DNA from 2 places in the Mycoplana sp. MJR14 genome. Region 1 is predicted to be linked to the other one. Evidence: riboswitches for the same ligand, from Rfam matches in the RefSeq annotation. Region 1 holds a riboswitch; the other holds the start of a gene.
What was found. A riboswitch is a leader RNA that binds a small molecule or an ion and turns the genes downstream of it on or off. The one in region 1 is predicted to bind S-adenosylmethionine.
Positions count from the first base shown of each region.

Region 2: another riboswitch for S-adenosylmethionine. It lies ahead of metA (homoserine O-succinyltransferase); the one in region 1 lies ahead of P0086_RS03340 (O-succinylhomoserine sulfhydrylase).

Region 1 covers NZ_JARGEO010000001.1:673,606-680,636, reverse strand. Annotated here, with positions in the region: gene P0086_RS03360 (aspartate aminotransferase family protein) at 1-34, shown strand, start outside; gene argF (ornithine carbamoyltransferase) at 152-1,069, shown strand; gene P0086_RS03350 (Hsp33 family molecular chaperone) at 1,303-2,292, shown strand; gene apaG (Co2+/Mg2+ efflux protein ApaG) at 2,359-2,751, opposite strand; gene P0086_RS03340 (O-succinylhomoserine sulfhydrylase) at 2,934-4,118, opposite strand; SAM riboswitch at 4,161-4,239, opposite strand; gene P0086_RS03335 (2'-deoxycytidine 5'-triphosphate deaminase) at 4,313-5,410, shown strand; gene P0086_RS03330 (FAD-dependent oxidoreductase) at 5,683-6,807, shown strand; gene P0086_RS03325 (hypothetical protein) at 6,847-7,031, shown strand, end outside.
Region 2 covers NZ_JARGEO010000004.1:320,101-327,131, reverse strand. Annotated here, with positions in the region: gene mtgA (monofunctional biosynthetic peptidoglycan transglycosylase) at 1-450, shown strand, start outside; gene P0086_RS12105 (glutathione S-transferase family protein) at 529-1,176, shown strand; gene rpmF (50S ribosomal protein L32) at 1,359-1,544, shown strand; gene phaR (polyhydroxyalkanoate synthesis repressor PhaR) at 1,691-2,269, opposite strand; gene P0086_RS12090 (acetyl-CoA C-acetyltransferase) at 2,598-3,779, shown strand; gene P0086_RS12085 (beta-ketoacyl-ACP reductase) at 3,886-4,611, shown strand; SAM riboswitch at 4,695-4,772, shown strand; gene metA (homoserine O-succinyltransferase) at 4,832-5,755, shown strand; gene P0086_RS12075 (GNAT family N-acetyltransferase) at 5,760-6,209, shown strand; gene P0086_RS12070 (aldose epimerase family protein) at 6,335-7,031, shown strand, end outside.

The DNA.
Region 1 (7,031 bases):
CGAAAAACTCAGCGCAGAGAAGAAGAAGGCCTGAGGCGCAGCCGAAATACAAGGGCATGAGGCGCAGCCGAAGCAGATGGGTGAGGCGCAGCGTCGCCGAAGCGGAGAGGCCCGTGGCACGAGCCGGGCAATTGAGCAGGACTGATTGAGCATGGCAGGTACCAGACATTTCCTCGACCTCTCCGCCATGACGGCGGACGATCTCCGCGTGATCATGGACGACGCGCTCGCGCGCAAGGCCGCGACCAAGGCCGGCACCGCCGACAAGCCGCTGGCCGGCAAGATGCTGGCGATGATCTTCGAGAAGCCGTCGACGCGCACCCGCGTCTCCTTCGATGTCGGCATGCGCCAGCTGGGCGGCGAGACGCTGTTTCTGTCCGGCACGGAAATGCAGCTCGGCCGCGCGGAGACGATCGGCGACACGGCAAAGGTCCTGTCGCGCTATGTCGATGCGATCATGATCCGCACCACCGACCATACGCGGCTGCTGGAGATGGCCGAGCACGCGACGGTGCCGGTGATCAACGCCCTGACCGACCTGACCCATCCCTGCCAGATCATGGCCGACATCATGACCTTCGAGGAGCATCGCGGCCCGGTGAAGGGGCGCACCATCGCCTGGACCGGCGACGGTAACAACGTGCTGCACTCCTTCGTCGAGGGCTCCGCCCGCTTCGGATATCGGATGAACATGGCGGTTCCGCTCGGCTCCGAGCCGGAGGACAGGATCCTCAACTGGGCGCGCAACAACGGCGGCGACATCATGCTGTGCCATGACGCCGACCGCGCCGTTGCGGGCGCCGATGTCGTCGTGACGGACTGCTGGGTATCGATGAACCAGGAACACCGCGCCCGCGGCCACAACATCTTCCAGCCCTACCAGGTGAACGAGGCGCTGATGGAGAAGGCTGCCAAGGACGCGCTGTTCATGCACTGCCTGCCGGCGCACCGCGGTGAGGAGGTGACCGACGAGGTCATCGATGGACCGCATTCGGTGGTCTTCGACGAGGCCGAGAACCGCCTGCACGCGCAGAAGGCCATCCTGGCCTGGTGCCTGAACGCGATCTGATCGGCCTGCGGCCGACGGCTGTTGCCGTACCGATGCCGCCTATTGAAATTGCGGGGACCCGCCACGATCTATGGCCCAACCCGCTGTCGTCACGGTGCCGCTGCTGGCATCGCACCGCCGGATATGGAATCATCCCGGCGGTCACGACGCAGAATCACTGAAGAGCGCACCCGTCGCATGCGGACGTCACCAATGTCCGGCCGCGTCGACATGTTGCGTCGAAGGAGCGAATGATGGCTCAGCCAGCCCCCAGACTTGGCGAACTCGATTTTGCCGGCGACGACCACGTCGTGCCCTTTCAGGTCGAAGGACTCGATGTCCGCGGCCGTGCGGTCCAGCTCGGCCCGATGCTCGACGCCATCCTCGAACGCCACGACTATCCGCAGCCGGTCGCCCGCCTCCTGGCCGAGGCGATCGTCCTGACCGTCCTGCTCGGGACGTCGCTCAAGTTCGAAGGCAAGTTGATCCTGCAGACCAAGAGCGATGGCCCGGTCGACCTTCTGGTCGCCGATTTCTCCAGCCCGGAGAACGTGCGCGCCTATGCCCGTTTCGATGCCGATGCGCTGCAGGCCGCCGTCGCCGAGGGCCGCACCGCACCGCACGAACTGCTCGGCAAGGGCGTCCTTGCCTTCACGATCGACCAGGGCGCCCATACGCAACGCTACCAGGGCATCGTCGCGCTCGACGGCCATACGCTGGAGGAGGTCGCGGGCGTCTATTTCCGCCAGTCGGAACAGATCCCGACGCGCGTCCGCCTCGGCGTGGCCGAACTCTACGTCCGCGAGGACGACGGCAGGACGCGTCATCGCTGGCGGGCCGGCGGCATGGTCGCGCAGTTCCTGCCCGAGGCGCCCGAGCGCATGCGCCAGGCCGACCTGCCGGGCGGCGACGGCGAGGAGGTCGGCCACAAGATCGAGGAAGACGACAAGTGGGCCGAAGCCCGCACGCTCGTCGAGACGATCGACACGGACGAACTCACCGATCCGAACGTCGGCACCGAGCGCCTTCTCTACAGGCTCTTCCATGAGAGCGGCGTCCGGGTCTACCCGCCGCAGCGGGTGCTCGACCAGTGCTCCTGCTCGCGCGAAAAGCTGAAGACGGTGCTTTCGGGCCTGTCTGCGGAAGAGGTCGAGCACACCGCGAACGACGGCCATATCGAGGCGACGTGCGAGTTCTGCTCGACGACCTATCGTTTCGAGGTGTCCGAGGTCGCCCCCGCCTGACGGTCCGCCAGGGGTAGGCCACCATGCATGGCCCCTGGCGCGCTCCGGCCCCAGCAGGTGCCAGACTCAGTTCAGGGTGCGGGATTGCCCGGGCGTGTCGAGCGAGAAGGCGGGAATGGCGACGTCGAACGCCTCGCCGGCGGGCGTCTGCATCTGGTAGTAGCCGAACATCATGCCGGATGGCGTATCGAGCGGACAGCCGGAGGAATACTCGTAGGTGTCGCCCGGCTCCAGCGTCGGCTGCTCGCCGACGACGCCGGGGCCGGTGACCTCGTCCACCAGGCCGTTCTGGTCGGTGATGTGCCAGTAGCGGGCGATCAGCGTGACGGTGACATCGGAATGATTGGCGATCACGATCCGGTAGCCCCAGACATAGCGGCTGTCATCCGGATCGGATTGCTCCTCCAGGTAATAGGGCTCGACCGTCACCTCGATATCGCGGGTTAGCGCTCTGTACATTCTGATGCCCTGGCTCGAACCTGTTGCTGCCGTTTCGCCCTGTGTTTTTGAATATTCGTGTGTGCTTATTTCGTTGCCACGTCTGCCGCGGCGGGATCAAGTTAATTGTGCCGGTCGATCAGATTGTCAGAGACGTGGCGGCCGCGCCTCGCGATCGCGAAGCGCGGCGCAGGCCGGGCTGCTCAGTTCTTCACCTTGTCCAGCGCCTGGGCGAAGTCGGCCAGCAGGTCTTCACCGTCCTCGATGCCGGCCGACAGGCGGACGGTGCCGGGGTTGATGCCGAGTTCGGCGCGGGCCTCGTCGGTGAGGTTCTTGTGCGTCGTGGTGCCCGGATGGGTGATCAGGCTCTTGGCGTCGCCGAGGTTGTTGGAGATCTCGACGATCTCGAGCGCGTTCTGCAACGCGAAGGCAGCCTCCTTGCCGCCCTTCAGATGGATGCACACCAGCGTCGAGCCGCCCGACATCTGCTTGGCGACGATATCGGCCTGCGGATGGTCCTTGCGGCCGGGATAGATCACCCGCTCGACCTTCGGATGGCTGGCGAGGAAGTCGGCGATCTTCGCGGCGTTCTCGGTCTGCTGCCGGACGCGCAGCGGCAGCGTCTCGATGCCCTTCAGAAGGGTCCAGGCGTTGAAGGGCGACATGGCGGGCCCGGTGTGGCGGAAGTAGTCCTGCAGGCTTTCCTCGATCCACTGCCGGTCGGACAGCACGATGCCGCCGAGGCAGCGGCCCTGGCCGTCGATGTGCTTGGTCGCCGAATAGACGACGATATGGGCGCCGAGTTCCAGCGGCTTCTGGTAGAGCGGGGTGGCGAACACGTTGTCGACCACGACCTTGGCGCCGATCTGGTTTGCGAGCTTCGCCACGCCGGCGATATCGACCACCTCCAGCGTCGGGTTGGTCGGGCTTTCGAGGAAGAAGACCTTCGTGTTCTTGCGGATCGCCTTTTCCCAGTTGCCGAGGTCGCGCCCGTCGACGAGCGTGCATTCGACGCCGTAGCGCGGCGCCAGCGTCTCGACCACCCAGCGGCAGGAGCCGAACAGGGCGCGCGCGGCGACGATGTGGTCTCCGGCCTTGACCTGGCAGAGGATCGCGGCGGCGACCGCGGCCATCCCCGAGGCCATGGCGCGGCCTTCCTCGGCCCCTTCGAGCAGGCACATGCGGCGCTCGAACATGTCGTTGGTCGGGCTGCCGTAGCGGGCATAGATGAAGCCGTCGGTCTCGCCCTTGAAGCGGGCTTCGGCGGCCTCCGAGCTTTCATAGACGAACCCCTGCGTCAGGAAGATCGCCTCGGAGGTCTCGGCATGCTGCGAACGGGTGGTGCCGCCGTGGACGAGTTGGGTAGCCGGGCGCCAGGATTTGCTCATCGGATCATTGCCTTCCAAACAAAAAAACCGGCCGCAATGCAGGCCGGTTTACACCCGGCCTTTTTAGCTACTTGTTTAACGTGGCTGCAAGCCGACCGGCCAAATCACCACGGGATATCCGGTCCATACTGCGTGGCGGCGCTTGCGTCAATTGCCCGCATTTGGTTTTGTCGGCCAGTTTGAAGGATAGGCTCATGACAACTGCTACAGGGATACTGGCCGACCGCGCCATCGGCGCGCTGTTCGAGGCCGGCAGGTTGAAGAGCGAGGCGGCGCTGGATGCCGACCAGGTGCAGCCGGCGAGCCTGGACCTGCGTCTCGGCTCGAAGGCCTTCCGCGTCCGCGCGAGCTTCCTTCCCGGGCCCGCCCACCTCGTCGCCGACAAGCTCGACCGGCTGAAGCTGCATGTCGTCGATCTTTCCGACGGCGCCGTGCTCGAGACGGGCTGCGTCTACATCGTCCCCCTGATGGAGAGCCTCGACCTGCCGAAGGAGCTGTCCGCCTCCACCAATCCGAAGAGCTCGACCGGCCGGCTCGACATCTTCACCCGCGTGATCACCGATCGCGCCCAGGAGTTCGACAAGGTTCCCGCCGGATATAGCGGCCCGCTCTACCTGGAGATCTCGCCGCGGACGTTTCCCATCGTCGTCCGCCGCGGCTCGCGCCTGTCGCAGATCCGCTTCCGCAAGGGCAACGCGCTCCTTTCGGACGCCGAGCTGCTCGCCCTGCATGCCTCCGACACGCTGGTGGCGAGCGACAGGCCGAACGTCTCTGGCGGCGGCATCGCCCTTTCGATCGACCTTAAGGGCACGGGGCCGGAAGGGCTCGTCGGCTATCGCGGCAAGCACCACACCGCCGTCGTCGATGTCGACAAGAAGAACCAGCACGATATCTTCGACTTCTGGGAGCCGCTGTTCAGCCGCGGCCGCAACGAACTGATCCTCGACCCGGACGAGTTCTACATCCTCGTCTCGCGCGAGGCCGTGCACGTGCCGCCGCTCTATGCTGCCGAGATGACGCCGTTTGATCCCCTGGTCGGCGAATTCCGCGTCCACTACGCAGGCTTCTTCGATCCCGGCTTCGGCCACGCCGCCGCCGGCGGCTCGGGCAGTCGCGCGGTCCTCGAAGTGCGCAGCCACGAGGTCCCCTTCATCCTCGAGCACGCCCAGATCGTCGGCCGCCTCGTCTACGAGCGCATGCTCGAACTCCCCGAAAGCCTCTACGGCTCCGGCCTCGGCTCGAACTACCAGGCCCAGGGCCTCAAGCTGTCGAAGCATTTCCGGGCGGGGTGAGAGAAGGGCACGCAACGGTGGCCTGGGCGGGCTACCACCGCTGGCGCGCACGACTGAGGATGTGGAGCTAAGTTTGGAGCTTGGCAGCGACGCCCCTCGTGTGTTTTCGACAGTCTCTTGCCCACTGCATCGAAGCCGGTGCTGCTCTTTGAGACGTCCTCGTCGCCTGATGTTTCGCAGTTGCCAAAGCATTCTCGCCTGTCGTAAACACCCCAGAACCAGCGCGGGCTTTAAGCAAAGCGATTTCCCCGCTTTTGAAGGACGGCAACTATATGGAACGAATATTGGTGGTGGGTGCCGGCTTTGCCGGCGCGTGTTACGCGCGCAGCCTGGCCGAAGCTGGATACCGTGTGACCGTAATTGATCAGCGCGACCACATCGCCGGAAATGCTTACGACTATGTCGATGAGAACGGAAAGCGTGTACACAGATACGGTCCGCACCTTTTCCATACCAGCAACGAGACTGTCGTGGCTTGGATATCCCGGTTCGGGAAATTCGCGGACTATGCGCACGAAGTGCGGGCCAGGCTTGCGGACGGTCGTCATGTCCCGCTTCCGGTGAACATCGACACGATCAACGATGTTTTCTCGGAAACGCTGGAGACGGCGGAGCAGGTTGAGGCATTCTTGGCGAGGATATCGAAACCGTATGCCAATCCGAAGAACGCGGCGGAGTACCTCTATTCGAAAATTGGAATCGAACTCACCGACCTGTTCTTCCGGCCGTATACCCGCAAGATGTGGGAGCTGGACCTCGAAGACATGGATAAGTCCGTCGTCCAGCGCATTCCCATCCGCTTCGATGGCGACAGGCGGTATTTTCCCAACGACAGGTTCCAGCTTCTGCCGATCGACGGCTATACCGCGGTCTTCGCCAACATCCTAGATCATGAGCTGATCGACGTGCGGCTGACTCAGGCCTTCTCGAAGGAGATGCTTGTGGATTACCGCCACTGCTTCAACAGCATGCCGATCGATGAATTCTTCAATTTCGAGTTTGGCGAACTGCCATACCGGTCGATCAGGTTACATCACCGGACCGCCTCGGAAGCACCCGAAGTGCCCAGCTCCGTGGTGAACTTCACCGATCACGGGCCGATCACCCGCGAAACCTACTGGCATCTGTTGCCGCACCATGACGTCGCCGATACAGGCCGCTGGACTGTCACGGCTGAGGAGCCGTGCGACTACAAGGCCAACAACCTGGAGCGCTATTACCCGGTCAAGACGGCCGACGGCCGGTATCTCGACCTCTATGAGCGCTACAAGAAGCGTGCCAAGGAGCTGCCCAACATCGACTTTATCGGCCGTTGCGGCACGTACCAGTATCTCGACATGCACCAGGTGATCAACCAGTCACTGATGGGCGCGGCGAACTGGCTGCAGCGGCGGTAGCGGGAGTTGGTGAGCGTACTGAATACAAGTGAGGTTCGCGTGAGCAATATCACCAAAATCACAAGAGAAATTATACAGGCGGTTGAAAGAAAACAGGTGGTGAAGCTTCCGGAGCTTCCCGTCTTTGGGACGGACGAAGAACTGCGTGGACATGTGCTGGACCTAATTAATACCTCAGGGTTAGCGAGGTTCTCTCCGCGCGGAGCATTTGAGAGGATGGTCCA
Region 2 (7,031 bases), on a different contig from region 1:
CGCCACGGCGGCGTCGACTGGGGCGAGATGCGCGGCGTCGTCAACGACGCGCTCGAAGGCGCCCAGACGCGCGGCGCCAGCACGATCCCGATGCAGACGGTGAAGAACCTCTACCTCTGGAACGGCCGCTCCTTCCTCCGCAAGGGGATGGAACTGCCGCTGGCGGTCGCCGCCGACTTCGTCTGGTCGAAACGGCGGCTGATGGAGATCTATCTGAACGTCGCCGAGTGGGGACCCGGCATCTATGGCGTCGAGGCGGCCGCCCGGCACCATTTCAACGTCCCCGCCAGCAAGCTCTCCCGGCGGCAGGCGGCGCTGCTTGCCGTGTCGCTCCCCAACCCGATCGAGCGCAATGCCGGCGAGCCCGGCCGCGGGCTCCGCCGCCTCGCCGGCGTGATCGAGCGCCGTGCCAGCCGTTCCGGCGAATACATCAAGTGCCTTTATGACTGACTTCATGGGTTTTCATTGGCGCCCGGCCGATCGGACTTCTAGGGTTGCCGCCGATGACATCCGCCAGGAGCGCCGCGCATGACCGACCTCGTCCTCTATATCGGCAACAAGAACTATTCCTCCTGGTCGTTCCGGCCGTGGATCGCGCTGGAGGCGGCCGGGATCCCCTTTTCCGACCGGGTGATCCCCTTCGACTTCGCAGCCGGCAATCCGGCCTTCAAGGAGCTGTCCCCGACCGGCCGCGTTCCCGTGCTCCATCACGGCAAGGTGCGGGTCTGGGAATCGCTCGCCATCATCGAATACGTGGCCGAACTCTTCCCGCAGGCGGGCCTGTGGCCGCAGGACAGAGAGGCAAGGGCCCAGGCGCGATCCGTGTCGATGGAGATGCTGTCCGGCTTCCGGGCGCTCCGCGGCGCCTGCCCGATGAACATTCGCCGGCCGCAACGGGCGATCGACCTGCCCGACGGCGTCGCCGACGACGTCGCCCGCATCGAGACCATCTGGCACGATGCGCTGCAGCGCTGGGGCGGGCCGTTCCTGTTCGGCGGCTTCTCGGCGGCCGACGCGATGTTCGCCCCCGTCGTCAATCGCTTCCACGCCTACCTCTTGACGAAGAACCCGACCACGCTCGCCTATATGGACCGCGTCATGGCGCATCCGGCCTGGAAGAAATGGCAGGCGGCGGCCCTTGCCGAAACCTGGATCGTCCCGGAAGACGAAGCCTGAGAGACCGGGTGCCGGGGCGGCCGATCGCAGCCGCTCCGGCAAAAGCGAAAAAATGCCCGCGGGGACTGGTCAAGCCGGTATTAGCCATGTATAAGCCCGCCAAATTTCCGAGATAGATGCACGTCTTTTTCGGCCATTTTCAGTGGCCTTGGATGTGTTTGCCCGTTCAGTGGAGTAGTGAAATGGCTGTACCGAAAAGAAAAACGAGCCCGTCCAAGCGCGGCATGCGCCGCTCCGCCGACGCCCTGAAGGCTCCGAGCTACATCGAAGACAAGAATTCCGGCGAACTGCGCCGCCCGCACCACATCGACCTGAAGACCGGCATGTACCGCGGTCGCCAGGTGTTGACGCCGAAGGAAAGCGCATAAGCGCTGTCCAGCAGAGCGACATGTTTTGAAAGGCCCGGCTCGTCCGGGCCTTTTTTCTTGCGGGATCGCCGCCGTATGGGCATGGCCGCGCGCGGCGATCGACCCTGACGGCTCGGTTGAATGCGCCGGCCGAGCCCGCCTCAGCCTCAGCCCAGATTGTCGAGCTTCGACTGCAGCGCGCGCAGCTGCTCCTTCAGCTCGTCGATGTCCTTCGCCTCGGCCTTCTTCGTTTCCTTCGGCTGCGGCGCCGTCATGAAGGGCGAGAACATCTGCATCGCCTTGTGGAACATCTCGGTATTGCGGCGCACCTGCTCCTCGACCAGCTGCATCGGCATCTGCAGGTTCTTGGTCAGCGGGCTGTCGCCGAAGGCCTTGTTGATCTGTTCGCGCATCTGCGCCTGCTGGTCAGTGAAGGCCTGCATCGAATGTTCGAGATAGCTCGGCACCACCATCTGCATCTGGTCGCCGTAGAAGCTGATGAGTTGCCGCAGGAAGGATATCGGCAGCAGCGTGTTGCCGGTCTTCGATTCCTGCTCGAAGATGATCTGCGTCAGCACCGAGTGGGTGATGTCCTCCCCGGACTTCGCGTCCTGGACGGTGAAGTTCTCTCCCTTCTTCACCATCACCGCGAGATCGTCGAGCGTCACGTAGGTGCTCGTTCCGGTATTGTAGAGGCGCCGGTTCGCATATTTCTTGATTGTAATCGGATTGTCGTTCTTGGCCATCTGGGTCTCCTCCTCCCCGAATTCCCATCGCTCCATGCATTTGCGAGTATCCGCAAAAAACTACGTTATAACAAACGCATTGTGCGTTGCAGTGAAAAAATGCTGCGCAAAATCATTTTCGCCGTGCCGGCCGGCCGCGCATCGGGGCGGCGATGCCAAGACAAGTCGTTTGACTCTCCCCCTAAGCTTTGACAGGTTTGCCTTGAGGCGGTTGCTCACGCCGGCGGTCGTCCGGCGACGCAACCGAAAAGGGTAATTCCGACAACCGGGCGGGCCGCAGCGCCTCGCCGCCAACGGTTTCGGCACGAAACACGTGAGGAGACGCTTCATGGCTACCCCGTCCATCGTCATCGCCAGCGCAGCCAGGACCGCCGTCGGCTCCTTCAACGGCGCCTTCGCCAATACGCCCGCCCACGAACTCGGGGCCGCGGCCATCGCAGCCGTGCTCGAGCGGACCGGCGTCTCGGCCGAGGAAGTGGACGAGGTGATCCTCGGCCAGGTGCTGCCCGCCGGCGAGGGCCAGAATCCGGCGCGTCAGGCCGCCATGAAGGCCGGCGTCCCGCAGGAAAAGACCGCCTGGGGCATGAACCAGCTCTGCGGCTCGGGCCTGCGCGCGGTGGCACTCGGCATGCAGCAGATCGCGACCGGCGATGCCGGCATCATCGTCGCCGGCGGCATGGAATCCATGTCGATGGCGCCCCACTGCGCCCACCTGCGCGGCGGCGTGAAGATGGGCGATCTGAAGATGATCGACACGATGATCAAGGATGGCCTGACCGACGCCTTCTACGGCTATCACATGGGCATCACCGCCGAGAACGTCGCCAAGAAATGGCAGCTTTCCCGCGAGGAGCAGGACGCCTTTGCCGTCGCCTCGCAGAACAAGGCCGAGGCCGCCCAGAAGGAGGGCCGCTTCAAGGACGAGATCGTTCCGTTCACCGTCAAGACCCGCAAGGGCGACGTGATCGTCGACAGCGACGAGTACATCCGCCACGGCGCGACGCTCGACCAGATGGCCAAGCTGCGGCCCGCCTTCGACAAGGACGGCACCGTGACTGCGGCCAACGCCTCCGGCCTCAATGACGGCGCGGCCGCGACACTTCTGATGAGCGAGGCGGAGGCCGGTCGCCGCGGCATCCAGCCGCTCGCCCGCATCGTCTCCTGGGCGACGGCCGGCGTCGATCCGCAGATCATGGGAACGGGTCCTATTCCCGCCTCCCGCAAGGCGCTCGAGAAGGCCGGCTGGAAGACCGGCGACCTCGGCCTCGTCGAGGCCAACGAGGCCTTCGCCGCCCAGGCCTGCGCCGTCAACAAGGATCTCGGCTGGGATCCCGCAATCGTCAACGTCAATGGCGGCGCCATCGCCATCGGTCATCCGATCGGCGCGTCCGGCGCCCGCGTGCTGAACACGCTGCTCTTCGAAATGAAGCGCCGCGGTGTCTCCAGGGGCCTGGCCACGCTCTGCATCGGCGGCGGCATGGGCGTCGCCATGTGCGTCGAGAGGATGTAAGGAGGAGCTTTCCGACTGCCTTGACCAACAAGCCGCATCGGGGCGGCCCACAAGGTGCCGGCCCGACCCAAGAACAATGGCAGACAACATTGGGGGGAGTGCACACATGAGCAGGGTAGCTTTGGTAACCGGCGGCACACGCGGTATCGGTGCGGCCATCTCCGTCGGCCTGAAGGCGGCCGGCTATACGGTCGCGGCCAACTACGCCGGAAACGACGAGGCGGCGGCCGCCTTCAAGGCCGAGACCGGGGTTCCGGTCTACAAGTGGGACGTGTCCAGCTACGAGGCCTGCGCCGACGGCGTCAGGAAGGTGGAGGCCGACCTGGGCCCCATCGAGGTCCTCGTCAACAATGCCGGCATCACCCGCGACGTCATGTTCCACAAGATGACGCCGCAGCAGTGGCGCGAGGTCATCGACACCAACCTGTCCGGCCTGTTCAACATGACGCACCCGGTCTGGGGCGGCATGCGCGACCGCGGCTTCGGCCGCATCGTCAACATTTCCTCCATCAACGGCCAGAAGGGACAGATGGGGCAGGCGAACTATTCGGCCGCCAAGGCCGGCGACCTCGGCTTCACCAAGGCGCTCGCCCAGGAAGGGGCTGCAAAGAACATCACCGTCAACGCCATCTGCCCGGGCTATATCGGCACCGAGATGGTCCGCGCGATCCCCGAGAAGGTGCTGAACGAACGCATCATCCCGCTGATCCCGGTCGGACGGCTGGGAGAACCGGAGGAGATCGCGCGGTGCGTCGTCTTCCTCGCCTCCGACGAGGCGGGCTTCATCACCGGCTCGACGATCTCCGCCAACGGCGGGCAGTTCTTCGTCTGACGCCTGCCGGGAAGGACCGGCGGGGCCGAAGCGGCGCCGCCGGACAGCCGACATTGATTCTTCTTCGGACTGGCGCTATGTAGGACCCGTCCCGTGGTGATTTGGCCGGCCGGCTTGCAGCCACGTAAAACAAGTCGCTAAAGGGCCGCGAGAAGAGACCTTCCGTGGACCGGTTGCGACTGACGTCGCCGCCGGTTTTTTTATTTTGATCGAGTGAAACATGCCCATCAAGATTCCCGATACGCTGCCCGCATTCGAAACCCTCGTCCACGAGGGTGTGCGGGTGATGACCGAAACGGTGGCCGTCCGGCAGGACATCCGCCCGCTGCAGATCGGGCTTCTCAACCTCATGCCGAACAAGATCAAGACCGAGATCCAGATGGCGCGCCTCGTCGGCGCCTCGCCGCTGCAGGTCGAGTTGTCGCTCGTGCGCATCGGCGGGCACAAGGCGAAGAACACCTCCGAGGATCACCTGCTCGCCTTCTACGACACCTGGGAGGAGATCCGGCATCGCAAGTTCGACGGCTTCATCATCACCGGCGCCCCGATCGAGACGCTCGACTACGAGGACGTGACGTACTGGGACGAAATGAAGCGCATTCTCGACTGGACCGTCACCAACGTCCATTCCACCCTGAATGTTTGCTGGGGCGCCATGGCGGCCATCTATCATTTCCACGGCGTGCAGAAATATGCGCTCGACGAGAAGGCCTTCGGCGTCTTCCGCCACCACAACCGCAATCCGGCGTCGGTCTTCCTGAACGGCTTCTCCGACGACTTCCAGATCCCCGTGTCCCGCTGGACCGAGGTGCGGGCGGAAGACATCCGCAAGCACCCGGACCTGGAGATATTGATGGAATCCGACGAGACGGGCGTCTGCTACGTCCAGGAAAAGGGCGGCAAGCGGCTCTACGTCTTCAACCATGTGGAGTATGATTCGACTTCGCTCGCCGACGAATATTTCCGCGACGTCAACGCGGGCGTGGCGATCAAGATGCCGAAGAACTATTTCCCCCACAACGATCCCACGATCGCGCCGATGAACCGCTGGCGCAGCCATGCGCATCTTCTGTTCGGCAACTGGATCAACGAGATGTACCAGACGACGCCCTACGACCTCGAAAAGATCGGCCAGCAAGGATGAAGCCATGGGTGGACTGACGATCAGACCCCTCTCTCCCTCGGACGAGGCCGACTGGCGGCGCCTCTGGACCGCCTATCTCGCCTTCTACGAAACCGTCCTGCCTGAGGCGATCTTCACCACGACCTTCGCCCGGCTGACCGGCGGCGGGGCGAACGAATTTGCGGGCCTGCTCGCCGTCGTCGACGGCAGGCCCGTGGGTCTCGCCCACTACCTGTTCCATCGCAGCTGCTGGACGGTCGGCAACGTCTGCTACCTGCAGGACCTCTATGCCGACCCGGCGGTCCGCGGCACCGGCATCGGCCGCGCCCTGATCGAGGCGGTCTATGCCAGGGCTGCCGAGGCCGGTGCGGCGGAGGTCTACTGGATGACGCAGGAGTTCAACGCCACCGCCCGCCGGCTCTACGACAGGATCGCCGACAAGACGCCCTTCATCGTCTACCAGAAGGGCCTCTAAGGGTTCGTCCGTCCCATCGTCGCCACGGCGGGGGCGGCGAAGAATATGTATGATTTTTCCGTTGCCCCCCGGCCGGTTTTGCCGCAGTTTGCGGCGCGGATTCGAGAATGCCGGGAGGGACATCGGTGAACGCGCGCAATGAACTGTTCGGCCGGCTCGAAACGGGCGAGCCGGTCCAGCTGGTCGTCCTCACCGGCGGCGGGCTGACGGCGAGGATCATCACCTGGGGCGCCGTCATCCAGGATCTGCGCCTGGACGGGCACGCGCCGCCGCTGGTTCTCGGCCTCGAAAGCCTTGCCGACTACCTCGCCCATTCGCCCTATTTCGGCGCCACCCCCGGCCGCAACGCCAATCGCATCGGCAACGGGCGCTTTGCCATCGACGGCGCGTCCTTCCAGCTCGAACTGAACGAGCGCGGCGTGACCCATCTCCATGGCGGCAGCGACGGCCTCGGCCGGCGCAACTGGCAGATCGTGGACCAGTCGGACAGCCACGTGACCTTGCGGATCGTCGACCCGGCCGGCCGTGCCGGCTACCCGGGCAATTGCACCGTCACCTGCACCTACCGCCTCCACGCCCCGGCAACGCTGTCGGTCACCTACGAGGCCACGACGGACGCCCCGACGATCGCCAATCTCTGCCAGCACAGCTACTTCAACCTCGACGGCGAAAGCGACGCGCTGGGACACGAGATCAGCATTGCCGCCGAGCACTACCTGCCGGTGGACGAGCGCCTGATCCCGCTCGGCGAGATCAGGCCGGTGGCGGGGACGCCGTTCGACCTGCGCACGCTGACGCCGCTGCGCCGCCAGACCGAAGCCG